Regions from separate parts of the Erwinia sp. Eh17-17 genome, predicted to be linked through region 4. Evidence: predicted binding sites of a transcription regulator. Region 4 holds the regulator's gene; each other region holds the start of a gene.
What was found. Region 4 encodes PurR, which represses purine synthesis genes. Its sites were predicted from a motif close to CANGCAAACGTTTGCNTG; they were not measured.
Positions count from the first base shown of each region.

Region 1: a site for PurR is predicted at 1,625-1,642, ahead of gcvT (glycine cleavage system aminomethyltransferase GcvT). Genes of this name have one in related genera too.
Region 2: a site for PurR is predicted at 2,172-2,189, ahead of ABEH87_RS15490 (nucleoside-specific channel-forming protein Tsx). Genes of this name have one in related genera too.
Region 3: a site for PurR is predicted at 1,243-1,260, ahead of cvpA (colicin V production protein). Genes of this name have one in related genera too.

Region 1 is NZ_JBDFQT010000007.1:88,382-91,499, forward strand. It holds gene ubiH (2-octaprenyl-6-methoxyphenyl hydroxylase) at 1-37, shown strand, start outside; gene ubiI (FAD-dependent 2-octaprenylphenol hydroxylase) at 51-1,253, shown strand; gene gcvT (glycine cleavage system aminomethyltransferase GcvT) at 1,700-2,812, shown strand; gene gcvH (glycine cleavage system protein GcvH) at 2,837-3,118, shown strand, end outside.
Region 2 is NZ_JBDFQT010000005.1:229,872-232,989, reverse strand. It holds gene ABEH87_RS15500 (hypothetical protein) at 1-273, shown strand, start outside; gene speG (spermidine N1-acetyltransferase) at 317-883, opposite strand; gene ABEH87_RS15490 (nucleoside-specific channel-forming protein Tsx) at 1,028-1,894, opposite strand; gene ABEH87_RS15485 (DUF4056 domain-containing protein) at 2,310-3,118, opposite strand, start outside.
Region 3 is NZ_JBDFQT010000001.1:71,938-75,055, forward strand. It holds gene folC (bifunctional tetrahydrofolate synthase/dihydrofolate synthase) at 1-292, shown strand, start outside; gene dedD (cell division protein DedD) at 282-1,031, shown strand; gene cvpA (colicin V production protein) at 1,358-1,843, shown strand; gene purF (amidophosphoribosyltransferase) at 1,880-3,118, shown strand, end outside.
Region 4 is NZ_JBDFQT010000001.1:1,070,316-1,073,433, reverse strand. It holds gene punC (purine nucleoside transporter PunC) at 1-214, opposite strand, end outside; gene punR (DNA-binding transcriptional activator PunR) at 328-1,260, shown strand; gene purR (HTH-type transcriptional repressor PurR) at 1,257-2,282, opposite strand; gene ABEH87_RS04730 (NlpC/P60 family protein) at 2,703-3,118, opposite strand, start outside.

The sequences.
Region 1 (3,118 bases), on a different contig from region 4:
GCTGGCCGAGCGCACGTTAGGCTGGGTTAAGCGTTGAGGAGAAAGCAGACATGCAAACCTATGATGTGATCATTGCCGGTGGTGGAATGGTCGGCCTGGCCGTGGCCTGTGGCTTACAGGGCAGTGGGCTGCGCGTCGCCGTGCTGGAGCGCGAAGTCCCACAGGCCGTGGATAACAGCGCGCCTCCGGCATTACGCGTCTCCGCGATAAACGCCGCCAGTGAGCGTCTGTTGCAGCACCTTGGCGTCTGGGATGCCATCCTCAGCGCGCGCGCCAGTGCCTATCACGGTATGGAAGTGTGGGATCGCGACAGCTTTGGCCATATTGCCTTTGATGATGAGCAGCAGGGGCTGGCGCATCTCGGTCATATTATCGAAAACCGGGTGATCCACCAGGCGCTGTGGCAGCGTGCGCAAAGCCTGAGCGATATCACACTGATTGCCCCGGCGGAATTACAGCAGGTGGCCTTTGGCGATAACGAAGCCTTTGTCACCCTGCAGGATGGCAGCATGATGACGGCCCGCCTGCTGGTGGCGGCGGATGGCGCCAACTCCTGGCTGCGCAATAAAGCGGATATCCCGCTGACCTTCTGGGACTATCAGCATCATGCGCTGGTGGCGAATATCCGCACGGAGCAGCCGCACGGGTCGGTGGCGCGCCAGGTATTCCACGGGGATGGCATTCTGGCCTTTCTGCCGCTGAGCGACCCGCACCTCTGCTCGATTGTCTGGTCGCTGCCGCCTCAGGAGGCCGCGCGGCTGCAGGATATGCCCGAAGCGATTTTCAATCAGCAGCTGTCGGTAACTTTCGATCTCAAGCTGGGCCTGTGCACGCTGGAAAGCGAGCGTAAAGCCTTCCCGCTGGTGGGGCGCTATGCGCGAAACTTTGCCGCCCACCGTCTGGCGCTGGTGGGGGATGCCGCTCATACCATTCATCCGCTGGCCGGGCAGGGCGTCAATTTAGGCTTTATGGATGCCGCCGGACTGATAGGTGAAGTGAAGCGGCTGCATCAGCAGGGTAAAGATATTGGTCAGCATCTCTATCTGCGCCGCTATGAGCGCAGCCGCAAGCACAGTGCAGCGGTGATGCTCGCCAGTATGCAGGGCTTCCGCGAACTGTTTAACGGCAATAACCCGGCGAAAAAGCTGCTGCGTGATGTGGGGCTGGCGCTGGCGGATAACCTGCCCGGCGTTAAGCCACGGCTGTTAAAGCAGGCGATGGGCCTGCACGATCTTCCCGACTGGCTGCGCTGACACCGCGCTAAAATCAGGGGGCGTAGCCCCCTTTTTTCATCCTGCCATCTCCGTTTTTCCCGGTTGCCCCTTCAGAGTGCAATACCTGCCCTTTTTTTACGCATCGTTTGAGAAATTCTAATTCCACTCAATTCTTCGCATTACTTTTAGTAATGCTTACTGGGGGCGGTGGGCGTTTAAATTTAGGGAATAAATGCCCTGACTTGATCTTTGAACTGGGTTTTTGCCGATGAATTGCCATTTATGCGCGCAATACCGCATTTTTTCAGTGATAAAAACCAGAGAATCAGCGCTGGCCGTAAGGAACGAAGGCTGAATTCGACCCCGTTTAACTTATGGATAATTGACCACTTCGGTGGTAAGTTCATAGCGAAGGTAACGTTTGCGTCAGCCTTGACAGGCGGTGTAAAGACGCGCGTCAGCAACCGATCAGGCACAGGAAGATTATGGTTCAGCAAACCCAGACTCAGCAAACCCCGTTATTCGAACAGCACCTGGCAAGCGGTGCGCGTATGGTCGATTTTCACGGCTGGATGATGCCACTGCACTACGGTTCGCAAATGGATGAACATCACGCGGTGCGAACGGATGCCGGCATGTTCGACGTTTCTCATATGACCATTGTTGACCTGCGCGGCGTGCGTACCCGTGAGTTCCTGCGCTATTTGCTGGCTAACGATGTCGCCCGGCTGACCCAGCCCGGCAAAGCACTCTACACCGCCATGCTTAACGCCTCGGCTGGCGTGATTGACGATCTGATTGTTTACTTTATGAGCGAAGATAACTTCCGCCTGGTGGTTAACTCCGCGACCCGCGAAAAAGATCTGGCGTGGATCGGTGAGCATGCCACGGAGTACGGCGTGGAGCTGATCGAACGCGACGATCTGGCCCTGATTGCGGTGCAGGGACCGAATGCACAGCAAAAAGCGCAGACGCTGTTTAACGACGCGCAGCGTAATGCCGTCAGCGGAATGAAGCCTTTCTTTGGAGTGCAGGCTGGCGATCTGTTTATTGCCACTACCGGGTACACCGGGGAGTCTGGCTATGAAATCGCCTTGCCCAATGAACAGGTCGCTGACTTCTGGCAGCGGCTGCTGGCGGCAGGCGTCAGGCCTGCGGGTCTGGGCGCGCGCGATACCCTGCGCCTGGAAGCCGGTTTGAATCTTTACGGTCAGGAGATGGACGAAAGCGTTTCGCCTCTGGCCGCCAATATGGGCTGGACTATCGTCTGGGAACCGTCAGACCGCCAGTTTATTGGCCGTGAAGCGCTGGAGTTTCAGCGCGAGAAAGGGACGGAGCAGCTGGTTGGCCTGATCATGACCGAGAAGGGCGTATTGCGTAACGAACTGCCCGTACACTTTAACGACGCGGCGGGCAATCAGCTGGAAGGAAAAATCACCAGCGGATCCTTCTCCCCGACGCTGGGCTGCAGTATAGCGCTGGCGCGCGTTCCCGCTGGCATTGGTGAACATGCCGTGGTGCAGATTCGCAACCGTGAAATGCCGGTGCGTGTCACCAAACCCGTTTTTGTTCGCGCCGGTAAGCCGGTGACGAAGTAACTTTTGCCTTTTTTGGAGAACATGATGAGCAATGTACCAGCTGAACTGAAATACCGTGACAGCCACGAGTGGGTGCGTAAAGAAGCCGATGGCACCTATACGGTAGGGATTACTGAGCATGCCCAGGAGCTGCTGGGTGACATGGTCTTTGTTGATCTGCCTGAGGTGGGGAATACCTACAGCCAGGGCGAGGAGTGTGCCGTTGCCGAGTCGGTGAAAGCCGCTTCTGACATCTACGCGCCGTTAAGCGGTGAGATTGTGGAAGTAAACGGCGGGCTGGACGGCGAGCCTGAGCTGGTCAACAGC
Region 2 (3,118 bases), on a different contig from region 4:
GAGGGCTACACGCCGAAAACCGTCACGCTGATGAAGTCTAACGGTAACTACTTCGGCAAGAAAAAGTATCTGGTGATGCTGGAACGTCAGGGCTATGTGCCGCAGACGCTGCCGCTGAAGGAGAGCCCGAATCTGTGGTATCTGCTGGGGAATATCCCGCTGCTCGGCTTCCCCGGCTGGCTGCTGGTTGATCCGTTCTATGGCGGGATGTACAAGATAGAGCCGGAGCGCTTGCTGACCATTATGAATCCGGTCGGCGCGCGCGGCGGCTGATACCACAACGGCAGGCTGGCTTATCCCACCTGCCGTTTTTTTATTACTGTGCGGTGGTTTTCACCATGCTGTGTGCCGGTTTAAATTTTTCCAGATACTGATGCTGGAAAATGCACATGCGGATAGTGTTGCGGTATTCACCGTTGATAAAGAATTCGTGGATCAGCTCGCCTTCAATTTCAAAGCCCAGCTTGCGATAAATGTGGATGGCCTTTTCGTTCTCTTTATCGACGATCAGGTAGAGTTTATACAGGTTCAGCACTGAAAAACCGTAATCCATCGCCAGCCTTGCCGCTTTACTGGCCAGCCCTTTGCCCTGATGGCTGGGGGCGATAATAATCTGAAACTCCGCGCGGCGGTGGATATGGTTAATCTCCACTAACTCTACCAGCCCGGCATTGCTCCCTTCGTGCTCGACGACAAAGCGCCGCTCACTCTGATCGTGAATATGCTTGTCGTAAAGATCGGACAGCTCAACAAACGCCTCGTACGGCTCTTCAAACCAGTAGCGCATGACGCTGGCGTTATTATCCAGTTGATGGACAAACCGCAGATCTTCGCGCTCCAGCGGGCGTAGTTTCACGCTGTGATCGACAGACTTAGCAGACATAAAAATTCCTTTTAGAGGATGCAATATTGCCGCACGAGTATAACGTTTTATCACCGGCAAAAAAAACGCGCCCGGAGGCGCGTTCAGCATGGTTTTTTGCGGATGGTGGGGGAACCGTTTTTCCGGCCCCCGCGCCGCCGGCGATCAGAAGTTGTAACCGACCACCAGGTAGTAACCGAAACCGTTTGATTTCACGTTGAAATCACCTTTCCCGAAGTTCAGCTCGGTGCCGTCGTTCCACTGTCCGCCGTTGTGGAAGTAACGCGCCACAACGGAATAGTGCCAGTGGTCATAGCCCAGCGAGAGAATATGGCTGGAAGCGATGGAGTTGCTGGTACGCGCCGGTGCGGAGTTATCGCCCAGGTCGGAGCCCCAGTCAAAGTTGGTAAAGCCGATATAGCTCAGGTTGCCGCCCCACAGCTGGGTCAGCGGGACGAAGTATTTCACCTTGAAGCGGTAACCATCCCACTGGTTTTCGTTCGCTGCGCCGTAGTTTGCCCACTGATATTTGGCGTACACGTTGAATGACAGGCCAATATCCGAGTGGGTGTCGATGTCGGTACCCAGACCCATATACCAGGTATTCTGACGATTGGCGCGGTTATCACCCATATCGTAGATATAGTTGTTGGCGAAGTACCACTCTTTGAACGGGCCAAATGCCAGACTGGTGCCGGTCAGCTTGTCGATAGAGAAGCGCGGTTCGATCTCCATAAAGAACGGGGAGCCGTCATCCCATGCGCCGACGTCATTGCCGTTGCCCACGCCGAAGAATTTAGGCACATCGATATAGCCGTAGAAATCGAACCAGTCCTTTTTGGCAAAGGCTTCGTATTCCAGATACACATCGTTGTTCAGCTGCGGCCCGAAGCGGGTGTGATAGCTGCCGACCACGTTAACGCTCTGATGCCACCAGTCTGAAACATATTCCGCGTTATTGTCAGCGGCAAAAGAAACGTTGGTATAAGAGAGCGCGGCCAGCGCACCAGCCATCATAATTTTATATTTCATTATTATTACCACATGCTCTGAGACCCGGTTCTGTAGCCAGTGCGCCAATCGGGTCATGTTATCTATGGGCGACAAGTGAGCGTTCAAAACGTCGAAGAAAGCACCCGCCATCAATGCTGCGGCAGTGTGCCGCTATCAGCGCATTAGGAAATAGAGATTGCTCACACTTGTCAAATTCTGTTTCATTTCAATTCAGCTAAAGTGTGATGGTTGTCACAAAATAACCCTACTAAAAGGGAACTTATTCAGAAAGAGGGTTTTCAGCGGGATCGTCAGCAAGGAAAACGGTTGCCTGGTGTTTTTCACCGACTAAGGAAAAAAAATGGGCCGCCGCCGGGAAAACGTCACCGCCCCCTTTCAAATTGAGTTATAAGGCTGGCTTATGGATGAGCGGGGTCGCGATGTGAATATTTCGCTAGTCACACTGTTCACCGTACCTCTGTAAATGCTGGCGATCGGCTTTTTCAGCCTGCTGGGCGAGGGCCGCAAAATCGTGATAGCCGTACATCAGGTCAGGAGCGGGGAGTTTCGCCATATCCTCGCCCTGCCAGATTTCCAGCCGGGCAAAATCAGCAAGAGGCTGGTGGTTAAACCGGTCGGGCAGCGTTAACCACAGTTCAGGAACCGTGTCTGCCGGGCGAGTGGGCAGTCGGCGGTCGCGGGTACTGTAGTTGCGCATGCGCAGGAGGAATTTATCCGGCAGGCGGCAGTGGCTGTTCCACCATTTGCCATCCACCATATCAAACTGAAAGCGGGTATCTTTGGGGCTGACCGCCTGCAGCTGTTTTAGCGCCTCCGCAAGCATCTGCGCCATCGACTGTTGATACTGCGCCATTGACACGCCGCCGCCGGTGTTAAGCAGGTCGATAGCAATGCGCGCACCCAGCAGATTGGAGTACAGATCTTCCAGTGAGAATGCAGACACTCCTTCAGGATACCCCGGTACCGACTGATAACCGTACCACTGAGCCACTTCATGCCAGACAGCAAGCTGGAAGGCCAGTTGCGCAGCCAGCCTGACCGCCAGATTGTAGCGATCCAGTTCGCTGTCAGGCGCGGGGAATGACGATAGCCGGATAATGCGCTGCCCAAGTTCATCGGGGAGTTTGATGGTTCCGGCATGGCCGAGCTGCGGTAAGATCTGGTTAAACAGCCAAAGCGTGTTATCGGCAGTATCCCGCACGTGGGCAAGATCGATAAATCCGCCGCGGCGCGTATAAATAA
Region 3 (3,118 bases), 1.0 Mb from region 4:
TCATGCGGTGGTCGGGATGCTGCACGATAAAGATATCGCCGGTACGCTGGCCTGCCTCAGCCCTGAGGTCGATCTCTGGTACTGCGCGCCGCTTGACGGCCCGCGCGGAGCCAGCGCTGAACAGCTGATGGCACACCTGAGCGGCGCGCAGGCGTTCAGCTCGGTGGCGGCGGCGTATCAGCAGGCGCTGCAACAGGCAGCGGAACAGGATATTGTGCTGGTGTGTGGATCTTTCCACACCGTAGCGCAGGTAATGGAATGGATGGAAACGGAGAACGGCAGTGGCCAGTAAGTTTCAAAACCGTTTAGTCGGAACCATCATCATTGTGGCACTGGGCGTGATTGTTCTGCCCGGCCTGCTCGATGGTAAGAAGAAGCACTACAAAGAAGAGTTTGCCGCCATTCCGCTGGTGCCGAAACCGGAAGACCAGCAGGAAACTGATTTGGTGCCTCCGGTAACGCAGTCTTTACCTGCTCAGCCGCCGGAAGGGGCAGGGGCGGCGATCAGCGCCGGAAGCAATCTTAACGACAACTCTTCGCAGGCAGACAGTGGCTCGACCGCACCGCAGTCGCGCAACCAGCCGACGGTGGTGACACCGCCGCCGGTGAAACCTGTCCAGCAACAGCCGCAGAAAGTCGTGGAAAAACCGAAACCACAGCCTAAGCCGGTTGAAAAACCGGTTGAGAAGCCTAAGCCGGTCGAGAAACCAAAACCGGTTGAAGCGCCTGCACCGAAAGTGGAAACCCCCGCCGAGAGTAAGCCTGCGGCTGCCGAAACGGCGCCGTCAGGTCAGGCCTGGGTGGTGCAGCTTGGTGCGCTGAAGAACGCGGCAAAAGTGAATGAAATTGTCGCGCAGCTTCGTCTGTCGGGCTACCGTGCCTTTACCGTTCCGGCGACGCCGGTGCAGGGACAGATCACCCGCATTTACGTGGGGCCGGATGCCTCGAAAGCGAAAATGCAGGCTGCGGTAGGCGCGTTGCAGGGGATTTCTGGCTTAGGCGGTGTGGTGAAGCCCTACAGCGTTCGCTAACTGTTTTTAGCCTGCCGATTTTCTGCGTGGCAGGTGATGCGATGAGTTTTTATCACCCCGCGCCCGGAGTCGACACAGTGTCGTTCCGGGCGTCGTGCGTGATGATACTGGCAAATCAAGGTATTGCGTCAGGGGACCGCAGAGTGAATTCTGCGTCTGTCGGCGGTTTTTTTTAACGTCATCGTTAATTTAAATCGCCACAGGAAAACCCTACGCAAACGTTTTCTTTTTCTGTTAGAATTCGCCCCGAACTGAGGCAGTATCCCCTTGCACCTGTGCTACAAGGGGACGCAGGCTGATTCAGGGCTTGGTCACTGGAAGCGTTCATGATCTGGATAGATTACGTCATTATTGCGGTTATTGGTTTTTCGGCTCTCGTTAGCCTGATTCGAGGTTTTGTTCGGGAAGCTCTTTCTCTCGTCACCTGGGGTTGCGCATTTTTTGTCGCCAGTCATTACTACTCCTTCCTTGCCGTCTGGTTCACCGGGTTTGAAGACGAACTGGTTCGAAATGGAATCGCCGTTGCCGTGTTATTCATTGCCACCCTTATTGTCGGGGCCATTGTTAACTACGTGATTGGTTCGCTGGTTGAAAAAACCGGCCTGTCGGGAACCGACAGAGTGCTTGGCGTCTGTTTTGGGGCATTACGCGGTGTGCTGATCGTTTCAGCCATGCTGTTTTTCCTCGACACATTCACCGGCTTTTCCAAAAGCCCGGACTGGCAGCAGTCCCAGCTTATCCCTCAGTTCAGTTCAATCATCAGGTGGTTTTTTGACTACCTGAAAAGCACGTCGAGTTTTTTGCCCCGGTAATCGCACCGGGGTTGCGGCTTATGAGGAAATGTCAATATGTGCGGTATTGTCGGGATCGCCGGTTTTGCGCCGGTCAACCAGTCGATTTATGACGCGTTAACGGTGCTTCAGCACCGTGGGCAGGATGCCGCAGGCATCGTTACCATTGATGCATTGAATTGCTTCCGTCTGCGTAAAGCAAACGGTCTGGTTAGCGATGTATTTGAAGCCCGCCACATGCAGCGTATGCAGGGCAACATGGGTATTGGCCACGTGCGCTACCCAACGGCAGGAAGCTCCAGCGCTTCAGAAGCCCAGCCTTTCTACGTGAACTCCCCTTACGGTATTACCCTTGCCCATAACGGCAATCTGACCAACGCCCACGAACTGCGCAAAGAGCTGTTCGAAACGGGTCGTCGTCATGTGAATACCACCTCCGATTCTGAAATCCTGCTGAATATCTTTGCGCAGGAAGTGGATCGTTTCCAGCACGACCCGCTGGAAGCTGAAAACATCTTCTCCGCTGTGGCCGCCGTACACCAGCGCGTGCGCGGTGCTTATGCCTGCGTCGCGATGATTATCGGCCACGGCCTGGTGGCATTCCGCGATCCTAACGGTATTCGCCCACTGGTGATCGGCAAGCGTGCGATGGCCGATGGCCGTATCGAGTATATGGTGGCTTCAGAAAGCGTCGCGCTGGATACCCTTGGTTTTGAGTTCCTGCGCGACGTGGCACCGGGAGAAGCGGTTTATGTGACCGTGAAGGGCCAGCTGTTTACCCGCCAGTGTGCTGAAAATCCAAAGTGCAATCCATGCCTGTTCGAGTACGTTTACTTTGCGCGCCCGGACTCCTTCCTGGATAAAATTTCGGTGTACAGCGCACGCGTGCGTATGGGCACCAAACTCGGCGCTAAGATCGCCCGCGAGTGGGAAGACCTGGATATTGATGTGGTCATTCCTATTCCTGAAACCTCCTGCGATATCGCTCTGGAGATGGCCCGTATTCTCGACAAGCCATACCGTCAGGGTTTTGTGAAGAACCGCTATGTCGGGCGTACCTTTATCATGCCGGGCCAGCACCTGCGCCGTAGCGCGGTTCGCCGTAAGCTGAACGCCAACCGCGCTGAGTTCCGGGGTAAAAACGTGCTGCTGGTGGATGATTCCATCGTGCGCGGCACCACGTCAGAACAGATTATCGAAATGGCCCGTGAAGCCGGGGCGAAGAAAGTTTATCTCGCTTCAGCGGCACCGGAAATCCGCTTCCCGAACGTTTACGGCATTGATATGCCAAGCGCC
Region 4 (3,118 bases):
CCGGTTTACGCCCAATACGGTCGGAGAGCGGCCCCCAGACTAACTGGGCGCAGGCAAAACCGGCGAGAAAGATACTCAGGCTGGCGCTGATCGCCCCGGCTTCAGTCTGCAGGTCCTGTTGCATGACGCCAAATGCAGGAAGGTACATATCGGTAGCAAGGAAACCCAGCATGCTGAGTAGCGCCAGGTAAAGCATAAAACCTTTGGAACGCATGATTTTTAACTCTTATTAGACAATTTTTTCACCCGCGCAGTGTAATCGCGTGTTCACTGCGCTGTGAAACGCTATTATTCGTGTATTGCGTTGAAAAAATTTGAAGGCAGGTTATGTGGTCTGAATATTCTCTTGAAGTGGTCGATGCGGTCGCCAGAACCGGCAGTTTTACTGCGGCAGCTGCAGAGCTTCATCGCGTACCTTCCGCGGTGAGTTACACCGTACGCCAGCTGGAAGAGTGGCTGGCGGTCAGCCTCTTTGAGCGTCGTCACCGGGATGTGGTGCTGACGGAGGCTGGCCGCGTTTTCAGTGAAGAAGGGCGCGCTGTTATCAAAAAAATGCTTGCCACCCGTACGCGCTGTCAGCAGGTGGCCAATGGCTGGCGCGGGCAGATTAATATTGCGGTAGACAGGATCGTGCGGCCGGCACGTACCCGGCAGCTGGTGGTCGATTTTTACCGGCATTTTCCCGATATGGAACTCCATATCATGCCGGAAGTGTTCAACGGCGTGTGGGATGCGCTGGCCGATGGCCGTGTGGACGTGGCGATTGGCGCCACCCAGGCGATACCGGTGAGAGGGCGCTTTGCTTTTCGTGATATGGGTAGCCTGAACTGGCGCTGTGTGGTGCAGGCACAACATCCGCTGCTTGGTCACCGCGGTGCGCTGAGCGAAGCCCTGATCCGCGAATGGCCCTCGCTGGTGCTGGAAGATACGTCACGAGCACTGCCGAAGCGTACCACCTGGACGCTGGATAATCAGCGGCGGCTGGTGGTGCCTGACTGGGACAGCGCGTTTGACTGCCTGCGCGCCGGGCTCTGTGTCGGGATGGTGCCGGGCCATTACGCCCAGCCGGGATTACAACAGCAGGAACTGGCTGAGCTGACGCTGGCATCGCCTTTTCCCGACAGTCCCTGCTACCTGAGCTGGTCAGAGCAGAGCGCCTCTCCGGCGCTGAACTGGCTGCTGGAATACCTGGGCAGCACCGAGACGCTGAACGCCGAATGGCTGAGTGAGCAGCCCGACCCGCAGCCGGTCAGCGCTTAACGGCGATAGTCGCGGAAAGGACCATCTGCCACCGAGCGGCGTTCAATCAGTGAGGGATGAACCTCGATGGTCTGCTGCTCTTCGCGTTTACTGGTGATGCGGTCCAGCAGCATGTCAAAGGCGGTTTCACCCAGGCGCTCTTTCGGCTGATGTACCGTAGTCAGCGCCGGGGTGAAGTAACGGGCGTTGCGCACGTTATCATAACCGATCACCGAAATGTCCTGCGGGACGCGCAATCCCATCTCGTCGGCGGCGCAAATCGCCCCCATCGCCATAATATCGCCGCCGCAGAAGATCGCCGTTGGACGCTGTTTCTGCGACAAAATCTGCTGCATAGCGCGATAGCCTGACTCCGGTTCGAAGTCGCCCTGCACCAGCCACTCTTCGCGCAGAGTGATCCCGGCTTCTGCCAGCGCTTTCAGAAAGCCAGCGTGGCGGCCGCCGCCGGTATTGCGCTCCAGCTGACCGGGGATAGCACCGATATCCCGGTGCCCGCGTTCAATCAGATAGCGGCCAGCCAGATAGCCGCCTTCAAAGGCATTATCCAGCACGGTATCGGTAAAATCGCCGCGCGACTCATTCCAGTCCATCACCACCATCGGGATGTTGCGGTTCTCTTCCAGCATGGCTATCAAGGTGTCCGGATATTCAGAGCACATCACCAGCAGCCCATCAACGCGCTTCTGCGCCATCATTGACAGATATGCCTGCTGTTTTTGCAGGTCATTGTGCGCATTGCCCAGAATCAGCGTATAGCCTTGAGCGAAGCAGCGGTTTTCCACGGCTTCAATGATCTCGGCAAAGTAGGGCGCTTCACTGGAAGTTGCCAACAGGCCAATGGTTTTGGTGTGGTTGACCTTAAGACTGCGGGCCACGGCGCTGGGAGAATAATGCAATTCTTTGATGGCCACCCACACCGCTTCTCGCGTCTCTTCGGCCACAAAGCGCGTTTTATTGATCACGTGCGACACGGTGGTGGTGGACACGCCGGCGCGCTTTGCCACATCCTTAATTGTTGCCATTAAAATCGTACTCCTGGTGTTATCGTAACAACTTGATAACTAGTTGGTTAAACGTTTGCCTGGATACAGCTATTCCTGCCCGACAAGAGTCATTTTGGGTGCTGTCTCAAAGGGTCGGGAAGGGGATGAATCGTCCGTAGAGTGACATGCAGTGCTGACTAAAACGGTTTGCGCTGCCTGTTGCGCAACGCAAGGAGAGAATTCTAACAAGGCTGCGCGCAGAAAACGAGATTTTTACGGGTAACTGTGGGAAAATCTGTAGGCTTACTAATGACAAGGTTATTAAGGAGAGAAAATGAATACTGATATGAAAATGACAGCGCTGGCGGTGGTGGGTTCACTGCTATTGATTATGGCGTTCAGTTTTACGGCTGTCATGCATTAAGCATGTGCTGCACGGGAGGGGGTAACCCTTCCCGTTTAGCGAATGGTTTTAGGCGTCATTACCCTGCGCGCGCCAATGTAATGTTCCTGCCAGTAGTCTTCACTCAGCGCACTAACCTGAATATCTTTACCGGTGCGCGGTGACTGAATAAATTTCCCCCCGCCAAGATAAACACCCACGTGGTCTGCTGTGCCACGACCGTTAATTCTGAAGAATACCAGGTCGCCTTTCTCTAACTGGTCGCGCTTAATCGAAGCGGCATCGCGCAGGTGATACATTTCATTAGCTGTGCGTGGGATCTTAAATTTCACCAGATCTTTGTAGGCGTACCATACCAGGCCACTGCAGTCGAAGCCGGTTTTGGGTGAGGTTCCGCCCCACTGATAGGGCTTACCTAACTGACCCATTAACTTGTTCATCGCCGTTTCACGAGCTTTCTGATAACGCGCAC